4 regions of the Arthrobacter sp. StoSoilB13 genome follow, and region 4 is predicted to be linked to each of the others. Evidence: riboswitches for the same ligand, from Rfam matches in the RefSeq annotation. Region 4 holds a riboswitch; each other region holds the start of a gene.
What was found. A riboswitch is a leader RNA that binds a small molecule or an ion and turns the genes downstream of it on or off. The one in region 4 is predicted to bind cyclic di-AMP.
Positions count from the first base shown of each region.

Region 1: another riboswitch for cyclic di-AMP. It lies ahead of LDP01_RS22630 (aggregation-promoting factor C-terminal-like domain-containing protein); the one in region 4 lies ahead of LDP01_RS15100 (M23 family metallopeptidase).
Region 2: another riboswitch for cyclic di-AMP. It lies ahead of LDP01_RS13915 (hypothetical protein); the one in region 4 lies ahead of LDP01_RS15100 (M23 family metallopeptidase).
Region 3: another riboswitch for cyclic di-AMP. It lies ahead of LDP01_RS20325 (NlpC/P60 family protein); the one in region 4 lies ahead of LDP01_RS15100 (M23 family metallopeptidase).

Region 1 covers NZ_AP024649.1:861,899-864,087, reverse strand. The annotation lists partial or broken gene LDP01_RS22635 (sensor histidine kinase) at 1-653, shown strand, start outside; cyclic di-AMP (ydaO/yuaA leader) riboswitch at 788-945, shown strand; gene LDP01_RS22630 (aggregation-promoting factor C-terminal-like domain-containing protein) at 951-1,763, shown strand; gene LDP01_RS22625 (MerR family transcriptional regulator) at 1,961-2,189, shown strand, end outside.
Region 2 covers NZ_AP024648.1:355,252-357,440, reverse strand. The annotation lists gene LDP01_RS13925 (ATP-dependent DNA ligase) at 1-313, opposite strand, end outside; gene LDP01_RS13920 (hypothetical protein) at 361-594, shown strand; cyclic di-AMP (ydaO/yuaA leader) riboswitch at 724-876, shown strand; gene LDP01_RS13915 (hypothetical protein) at 863-2,189, shown strand, end outside.
Region 3 covers NZ_AP024649.1:377,759-379,947, forward strand. The annotation lists gene LDP01_RS20320 (copper resistance CopC family protein) at 29-652, shown strand; cyclic di-AMP (ydaO/yuaA leader) riboswitch at 826-994, shown strand; gene LDP01_RS20325 (NlpC/P60 family protein) at 998-1,765, shown strand; gene LDP01_RS20330 (NAD(P)/FAD-dependent oxidoreductase) at 1,948-2,189, opposite strand, start outside.
Region 4 covers NZ_AP024648.1:608,097-610,285, forward strand. The annotation lists partial or broken gene LDP01_RS15095 (iron-dependent transcriptional repressor DtxR) at 1-474, shown strand, start outside; cyclic di-AMP (ydaO/yuaA leader) riboswitch at 674-903, shown strand; gene LDP01_RS15100 (M23 family metallopeptidase) at 910-1,740, shown strand; cyclic di-AMP (ydaO/yuaA leader) riboswitch at 1,886-2,049, shown strand; gene LDP01_RS15105 (C40 family peptidase) at 2,054-2,189, shown strand, end outside.

The sequences.
Region 1 (2,189 bases), on a different replicon from region 4:
CCCACGAACTTCGGACACCGCTGACCGCCATCCGTGGATACACCGAGCTGCTTCGTATGACGGAGAACTTCACGGAGGACGGCAGGAAGTCGCTGGCGCGGGTCCAGAGCCAGTCGGAACGGATGACCACGCTTGTGGAGGACCTGTTGTTGTTGGCGCGCCTGGATGAAGGCCAGCCGTTGAAGGTCACGGATGTGGACCTGACGCAGCTGGTGATCGAGACAGTCAGCGACGAAAAGGTGATGGCACCGGACCACATCTGGAAGCTACAACTCCCTGACGAGCCCATTACGGTGCGCGGGGACGCAACCCAGCTGCATCAGGTGCTGGCCAATCTGCTGTCCAACGCCCGCAAGCACACCGATCCAGGTACCACGGTGGTCGCAGGCGTCATGCTTTCCGCCGACGGTAGCGCGGTGGTCACCGTCACGGACAACGGGCCTGGTATTCCGACTGCTTTCCAGGGGCGAATCTTCTCGCGTTTTGCCCGGGCTGACGCGGCGAGATCGGGGTCGGAAGGGACCTCCGGATTGGGCTTGTCAATCGTCGAATCCATCGTCCAGGCGCATGGCGGCAGTGTGGAAGTAACGTCCCAGCCGGGACGCACGGAGTTCACTCTCCGACTCCCCGCAGCTTTGAACGAACGCATATAACGAATCAGGCAACATGACTCGCCGTGAACGTGATCTCTGTTACCCAAATGTGACTTAAGCCGAAACCTCCTGTACCTTCGAAAGGGTGGGTCGCCCCTAACTGGCCCACACCCGGGATGCGCCGAGCTCTGCCACTTCCCGGAGTTCCGTTCTCATTCGAGGCAGAGACGGGGGACCCAGAGTCTCCGGGCACAGTACTTTCCTTGCCCTTGGGGTGAAGCCGCAGCTACGCGCGCGGCCGGATGACCTCATCCGAACCCGACAGCTAACTCCGCAGGCGCTGAGAGGTAATCACACATGTCTGAATTCAACGATCAGACGCGCCCTTCCGCGCGTCACCGTGACGATCACAACGCTCCCCTGACGAAGTCGCAAACCGTTCTGAAGAACGCTGCACGCCGCGGCAAGACCGGGCAACGAATGTCCGTTGTTGCAGGAGTCGTTGCCGCAGCATTGGGCGTCGCATCGCTTGGCCAGGCCGCAAACGCCGCATTCAATCTCCCCGAAACGAGCCGGGCGTCCGAGACGCAGGCTACCGCCCAGGCCAGCAACAAAACAGCTGAAATCTCAGCGTCCTTGGATGCTGCTGCCAAGAAGGGCGCTGCAGACAGGGCCGCTGCAGACCAGGCAGCTGCGGCACAAGCCGCCGCCGAAAAGGCTGCGGCCGAGAAAGCCGCCGCCGACCAGGCAGCTGCCGCACAGGCCGCCGCCGAAAAGGCTGCCGCTGATGCAGCCGCCAAGCAGGCTGCCGATGCCGCCGCTGCTGCAGCCGCAGCCGCAGCCGCCACTCCCAAGGCCGTGGACGATCCCGCCGCTGCCAAGGCATACGCCGCCAGCATCCTCGCCAACTACGGCTGGGGTCCGGGTGAAATGACTGCCCTGAACACACTGTGGGAGAAGGAATCCAACTGGCGGACCACCGCGACCAACACCTCCAGTGGTGCCTACGGAATCGTGCAGTCATTGCCCGCTTCGAAGATGGCAACCGCAGGCGATGACTGGCTGACCAACTACCAGACCCAGATCAAGTGGGGCCTGAACTACATCAAGGAACGCTACGGCTCCCCCTCGGCGGCCCTTGCCTTCCACTTGGCCAACAACTGGTACTAAGCCGACTCAATAAGCAGGCTTGAGCCCACCCCAGCGGGCTCAAACCATGCAGGGCCCGATTGCCGCCCCGCTTTCCGCCGTTCGCAGCAGTACTGATGCGCCCGGGCGGGAGGCGGGGCGGTTTTCGCGTTAAATGTGCCTTCCGGGTTTCACACCCACTTGCACCTGACGTTGCGTCAGGACTTAGCGTTGTGCCCATGACGGGAACAACAGGATCCGGGCCGTGGAGCATCGGTGAGCTGGCCACAGCATGTGGTGTCAGCGTGCGGACGCTCCACCACTACGACGAGATCGGGCTGCTGTCCGCAAGCCAAAGGACATCGTCCGGTCATCGCAGGTATTCGGAGGGCGACCTACGCCGGCTATACCGGATCAGATCGCTTCAGATGCTGGGGCTTCCGCTCGCGGCCATCGGCAAGGCGCTGC
Region 2 (2,189 bases), 250 kb from region 4:
TCCGCACACGGCTGTCGGCGGGATGGATGCGCTGCTGAAGGCCCTCGAAGTCGAGCCTGTTCCCAGCTATGAGGACAATCTCGCCGTCGATCACGCATTTGTCCGGGAGATTCTTCCGAAGGGCTTCCACCAGCTCAGGGAAATACCGTGTCATAGGACGTTCGTTTCGGCTACCCAGGATGATCTCATCACCATCTTTGAAAACGATGGTCCTGAACCCGTCCCACTTTGGCTCAAAATGACCCACATCAGGGATCGAAGGAACAGACTTGGCAAGCATGGGCGAAATGGGCGGCATCACTGGGAGGTCCATACGACTATGTTCTACCTGCCGCCCGCGGCGGAAGCTAGTCTTGGGCCATGGATATCTTGGCCGTACTAGTGGCAGTGCTGGCAGCACCTGCCCTCATTGCGGCCCTTTGGTTCTGGGTCTTGCGCCAGAACAGCAAGGGTAAAGTCCGGCGCGGTGCCACGGGTGGGATGCTTGGTGTGGCGGACGAAATTTTCCGACCCGAGACCCATTACGCACACCAAGTCCAAAGGATCCAGCACGAACTGCCAGCCCCGGCTCCGGCCCCGGAGCCTAAGTCCTAACGGACCTTCGCGCCGGAAGGCGTCCCGCCCGTTACATTAATGTGACTTTACTATGCCGCTCATGTACCGTCGAAGAGCGACCCTCATCTCCGCTGGGCCGCTTCCGGGTTGACGCCGAGCTCTGCCGCAAACCGGAATCCGCCAGACCCGCGGCAGAGACGGGGGACCCAGAGTTCCCGGGCCTGATTTTTCCCCTAGGCCCTTGGGGTGAAGCCGCCATGTGCGGCCGGACGGCCTCGTCCGAACCCGACAGCTAACCTCGCAGGCGTTGAGAGGCAACCACCATGTCCCCAACCATGGATCAGCCGCGCCGCGCCCAAATAGCGCGCGAGCGTACCCAGCCAACCGGACGCCGTCGGGGCCCCAACCCAGCGGATCCTCCACCAGCACGCCGGAAGCAGAAGCAGGTTTAGCAGGCGCGACGCCGGAACCCGCCACTGCTTCTATTCCCGCCTCTGCTTCCAATCCCCAAACGGCGGCACCCACCACGCGCGCGGCCGCTCGGGCGGCAGAGCGTGAACGGGCAGCCCAGGCAGCTATCTCTGCTGAGACAGTCCCCACTGAAACTGCTCCAGCAGAAACAGCACCAGCGGATTCTGCAACAGCGGACTCTGCTCCGGCGGACCCTGCTCCTCTGGAGCCGGCAACTGCTGCGATTCCAGCTGTTCAGGCGCCCGAACCCGTCGCGCCCGAACCCGCAGCGAATCCCGAACCTGCCACCGCTGCCATCCCGATCGTTCAGGCGCCCGAACCGGTCGCGTCCGAACCCGCAGCGAATCCCGAACCTGCCACCGCTGCCATCCCGATCGTTCAGGCTAAGAGCCCCGCACAGCTTGCCGCAGCCGCGACCGCCGCCTCTGGTCTCGCAAGCCGGAAAGCCCTTCGCGCACAGGAATCCGGGAGCGGTACGGCCCGAAAGTCGGCAAGTGCTGGCGAAACCCCGGCTGGCGGCGCCCCTGCCTTCGGAGCTTCATCACTGGGAGCTTCATCACTGGGTGGATCATCCTTCAGCCATGAACCACACGCCGTGCTCACCAAGGCCGCATCGGTCAAAACAAAGGGCCAGCGCATGGCAGTCGTCGCTGGGGCCTTGGGCTTGGTATTGACCGTTGGCACCATGAGCCAGGCCTTCGAGCTTCCCTTCTTCGGGCAGGAAACGCCGGCCCAGGAAGCAAGCGACGCAAAGACGGGTAGCGACAGCAGGCAGTCAACTTCGGCCACCCCTGCACCCAGCTCGTCCTACGCCACCGCCTCCGCGTCGTCGGCCACCAGCGAGGCCGGAAAACCGGCAACCGTAGCAACGCAGTCGTCAGGAGAGGCACCCGACCAGGCGCCGTCGTCGTCCCTTCCGACTCCGCAAGTGTCACTCGCGGATCCTGTTTGGGTGCCTTCGGCAGTCCCGTCGGCTGTTGTTCCCGTCCCGGGCGTGACAACTCCTGTTCCAACCCAGCCGGCCCCGAGCCCGGTTCCGTCGGACACGGTCACCACCCCACCTGCCACGACGACGCCGACCCCCACGGGCACTCCGGCACCTACTCCAACACAGGCTCCGGCGCCAAAGCCAAAGCCGACCGGCAGTCCCAGCACCACCACAC
Region 3 (2,189 bases), on a different replicon from region 4:
GGAAGCCAACACTAGGAGAAACCGCCCCATGCGTACCATCCGCCCGCTTCTGGCCGCCGTCGTAGCCGCTCTTGCTTTCGCTTCCGCGTTGCTGCTTGGAGCTGCTCCGGCCTCCGCGCACGACGTCGCCGAATCAACAACCCCGGCCAACGGTGCCAGGGTGGCTGAAGTGCCGGCGTCGGTATCCATCACGTTCAACAACCAGCCACTGGCCATCGGTTCCGGCGTGACCGTCACCGCCGGGGGCGAAAACTGGGCAGATGGCGCAGTGGAAATCATCGACAACAGGGCTGTCCAGAAGCTGCGTCAGGGCGCTCCAGCCGGCGAATACACCGTGGTGTGGCGTGTGGTCAGTTCAGACTCCCACCCGATCGAGGGAACCTTCAAGTTCACAGTTTCCGGGACAAGCACGACGACGGCGAGCGGCTCGGCAGGTGCCTCCTCCCCGGCTCCGGCGGCTGTTCCGACGGCGGGCACAGCGGCCCCCGGTACGGAAAATACTGAGCCGGCTCCGGCAGCTTCCCAGCCCTTCCCCTGGAGCATCGTTGGCCTCGCTGTGGTGGCGATCGGTCTGGTGATCTTCCTCGCTGTTACAGCCCGGAAGAAGCTAGCGGCCCCCAACGACCCGGGTGGCGAAAATTCCCCGGAATAGCGGGGTTTTCTACATACTTGCGAAGATCTCGAAACGGTTACTGCGACACGCCAAAAACGAACTGCTCGTTACGTAAATGTGACTTTGGGGTGATCTTCCCGTACGGTTGTACCTGTGCCTGTTCCACGTAACAGGCATTCCGGTCTGATTGCCTAGCTCTGCCGCAGTCCGGAATCCGTTCGCAGACAAACCTACGGCAGAGACGGGGAACCCATTTTGGCCCGCTTTCAGAGCGCGCCTTGGGGTGAAGTCACGAAGCTTCCGCTGCACAGCGGGGGATAGTGGCCGGGTGACTCCCATCCGAATCCGACAGCTAACCTCGCAGGCATCGGGAGAGGCTCTTTCATGTCTTCACGCATTCTTCGCGGCCGTCGTAAGGCGGACAGCGTACGTCCTAATCCGTTCATCTCCATCTCCAAGGCTGTTGCCAGCAACGCATCCGGCGCAGGTCGCCAAGCCGCTGTCATCGCAGCAGCTTCAGGCCTGGTCCTCACGGGCTCCATCGCTGCCCACGCAGCAGAGACCCCTGTTCAGCGCGACTCCAGCCCCGCTACTGTCGCCGAGACCGTTACCGAGGGTCCCACCAAGGTTGTTACGGCCGCATCGACGGCCACCATCAACTTCGAGCGCCCCGCGGTTGCTTCCGTAGCGGCTCCCGTCATTGAAAAGCCGGCTCCTGTTGCTCCGGCTCCGGCGGCCAAGAAGGCGCCCGCAGCGGCTACCGTCCAGGCCGCTGCAACTACTACGGCTACCGCCCCAGTGGCATCCGCGCCTGCTGCAGCTCCGGCTGTTGGTGGCATCAACGCTGCCATGGTCGCCTCGGCTTACGCCCAGATCGGCATCATGCAGGATTGCACCGCGATGGTGGAACGGGCCCTCGGCTCTGCCGGCATCCCGGTTGGCGACCTCGCACCCATGCAGTTCCTGAACTACGGCAAGGTTGTCAGCGACCCCCAGCCCGGTGACATGATCGTCCAGTCCGGCCACGTAGCCATCTACATCGGCAACGGCCAGGCCATCAGCGGTGGCATCAACGGCAACCAGACGGGCATCCACCCGATCAGCTGGCTCACCGCAACCGGCCCCATCACGTACGTACGCGCTGGCGCCTAAGCTTCACGCTCCAACTCAAAGGCCGGTGCTTTCGAGGACAAATGTCTTCGGAGGCGCCGGCCTTTTGGGTTAATTTTTGTTCTTTTTAGGAACATGCTTTGGTTGGCTCGATCGTTTCAAGGCCAGGGTTCTCCGCCAGGTTTCTACGCGCAGGGTTCCAGGTAAAGGCTCCAGGCCAGGTTCTAGGCGAGGGCGATGCCCGGCCCGGCGGGGAGGGCCACCTTGGATGAGATCGCTTGCCCCACTGCCTTGGCTTGCCGTAGTACTTCCTTGGGCGTGGGTGTAATAAGTTCCCCAACGCCCACCAAGTGCATCCCGACTGCACGCATGGCTGCCACGAAGTTCTGGCCTATGGCGATTCCCAGATCGGCAAGCATTCGGCGCAGCTGGCTCTGGGCGCAGCGCGTCACCACGATGTGGTCTG
Region 4 (2,189 bases):
GTCATGCGGAAGCACCGCCTTGCCGAGAGGCTCCTGGCGGACGTCATTGGCCTGGACTGGGCGTACGTTCATGACGAAGCATGTCGCTGGGAACACGTCATGAGCGAACGGGTGGAACGGCGGCTCTATGAGTTGTTGGAACACCCCACAGAGTCACCATATGGCAACCCCATTCCGGGCTTGGAAGCCCTTGGCGGCCTCGCCAACCAGCCTCTTTCCCGCCTGGACGTGAACCTGCTGCACGCGATGGACGGGTACGCTGCCGATTCGCGTGTAGTGGTCAGCCGGCTTGCTGAACCCATCCAGGTTGAGCCCGAGCTCCTCACCCAGCTCGATGAAGGCGGAATTCGTCCTGGCGCAACCGTCTCCTTGGAACGGGTGGGGGAGTACATCTCCGTCCGCGTTCCGGGCATTGAAGGAGCACTGGAGTTGCCTCCCGAGGTCGCTGCGCACGTCTTCGTCGCCGTCAGCTGACTCTGAATTGCCCTGACCACGGGAGTGTCGGATCTCACTTTGTGGTGGTTGGCGCGCGTATGACCTGCGGGTTTCCGCGACTGATGATATGGAGCACCCGCAACTCGGTCGTTTTGGAAAGATAACGAATTTATTACTGCGGGCTTTAATCACCTATAGTTATCTACTAGCGCCGATACCAAAGCGTTACCTGATCTGGAGCCGAGCTCTGCCAGCAGATCAGGTGTGTCATCAACTACTGGCAGAGGCGGGGGAACCACAAGCGGCTGCCTAAAGAAGCAGCCTTGGGGTGAAGTCCGCAGCAGAAGTGCCTACTAACGCAAGTCCTTCCGGGGATACCTGTGTGCCGTTTGCGCTTCGTGCGGACCGGGTCTTTGAACTCTCTGACCCGAATCCGACAGCTAACTTCGCAGGCTTTCCAGAGAGGAACAGAGTTTGACATCGCAGAACGTCAGGGGCCGTCGCCGTGCGTCCGGCCCCACTGCTGAGCTGCGGCCAGCCCGCGCCGCAATGGAGATCCGGCCACGCGACACCCCGCGTCAGGTGCGCCGCCGTAAGAGCCCGTTGCGCCAGGTAGCCGACTTCGCGTCAGCCAGTGGTGTAGGGCAGAAGGCCGGTGTCGCGCTTGCAGCCACCGGACTTGCCCTGACTGTAGGTCTGCCTGCCACCAGCCCCGTCATGGCCACGTCGGAATCGGGCCAGACCGAGGCGGCGCTCTCCGTGCCCGGCGGCAGCCAGCCCGAAGTTTCTGCAGCAGCCTCCGCCAAAATCGATTTCAGTCGTGCAGCAGTCGCCACCGCCGCTGACCCGGACGGCAAGCTCAAGCAGCTGTTGAGCGCCCAGTCAGCGGGGAGCATTCAGCGTGCTTCCTCACTTGGCACCTTGGGAAGTCCTCTGGACAAGCTGGTCACGGCATCGCCGTTTGGCTACCGCGTCAGCCCCCTTACCGGCGGCACCGGTGACTTCCACCGTGGCCAGGACTTCGTGGCCCAGTGCGGAACCGCCGTCCACGCCGCCGCTGCAGGCAAGGTCACGTTCGCCGGGTGGCATGAGTACGGCGGAGGCAATCGCGTTGTGATTGATCACGGCAACGGCCTTGAGACCACGTACAACCACCTGTCGTCCTTCAACGTCAAGGTGGGGCAGACTGTCAGCCGCGGCGATACCGTCGCGCTGAGTGGCACCACAGGAGCATCTACCGGCTGCCACCTCCACTTCGAGGTCCAGGTAAACGGCGAAGTCGTAGATCCCATGGGCTGGCTCTGAGCAATTTGATGGTTGTCTCTCGCATCCATGACACGCCCCGTGACCTGAATGTGACATTCACGAACATCTGTTGTACCGTCTAAAGCGCATCGGCTTTTTAGGGGGCCGGTGCACTTGAGTGGATTGCCTAGCTCTGCCACCACTCGAGGTCCGTTCGCAAAAATCGTCTGGCAGGGGCGGGGGAACCAATTTTGGTCTTCGAGTCAGAAGACCTTGGGGTTAAGTCGCAAAAGCTTCCTTGAAGCCGCGCGGCCGGATGACTCCCATCCGAATCCGACAGCTCACCTCGCAGGCATTGGGAGAGGCTACCTTCGTGTCATCACGCACTACCCCTGCGCGCCATCGCGCCGAATTGGTTCGCACGAACCCGTTGAACACCCTTTCCAAGGCTGTCTCAACCAATGCAGGCACCGTAGGCCGCCAAGCCGCCGTTCTGGCCGCAGCCTCGG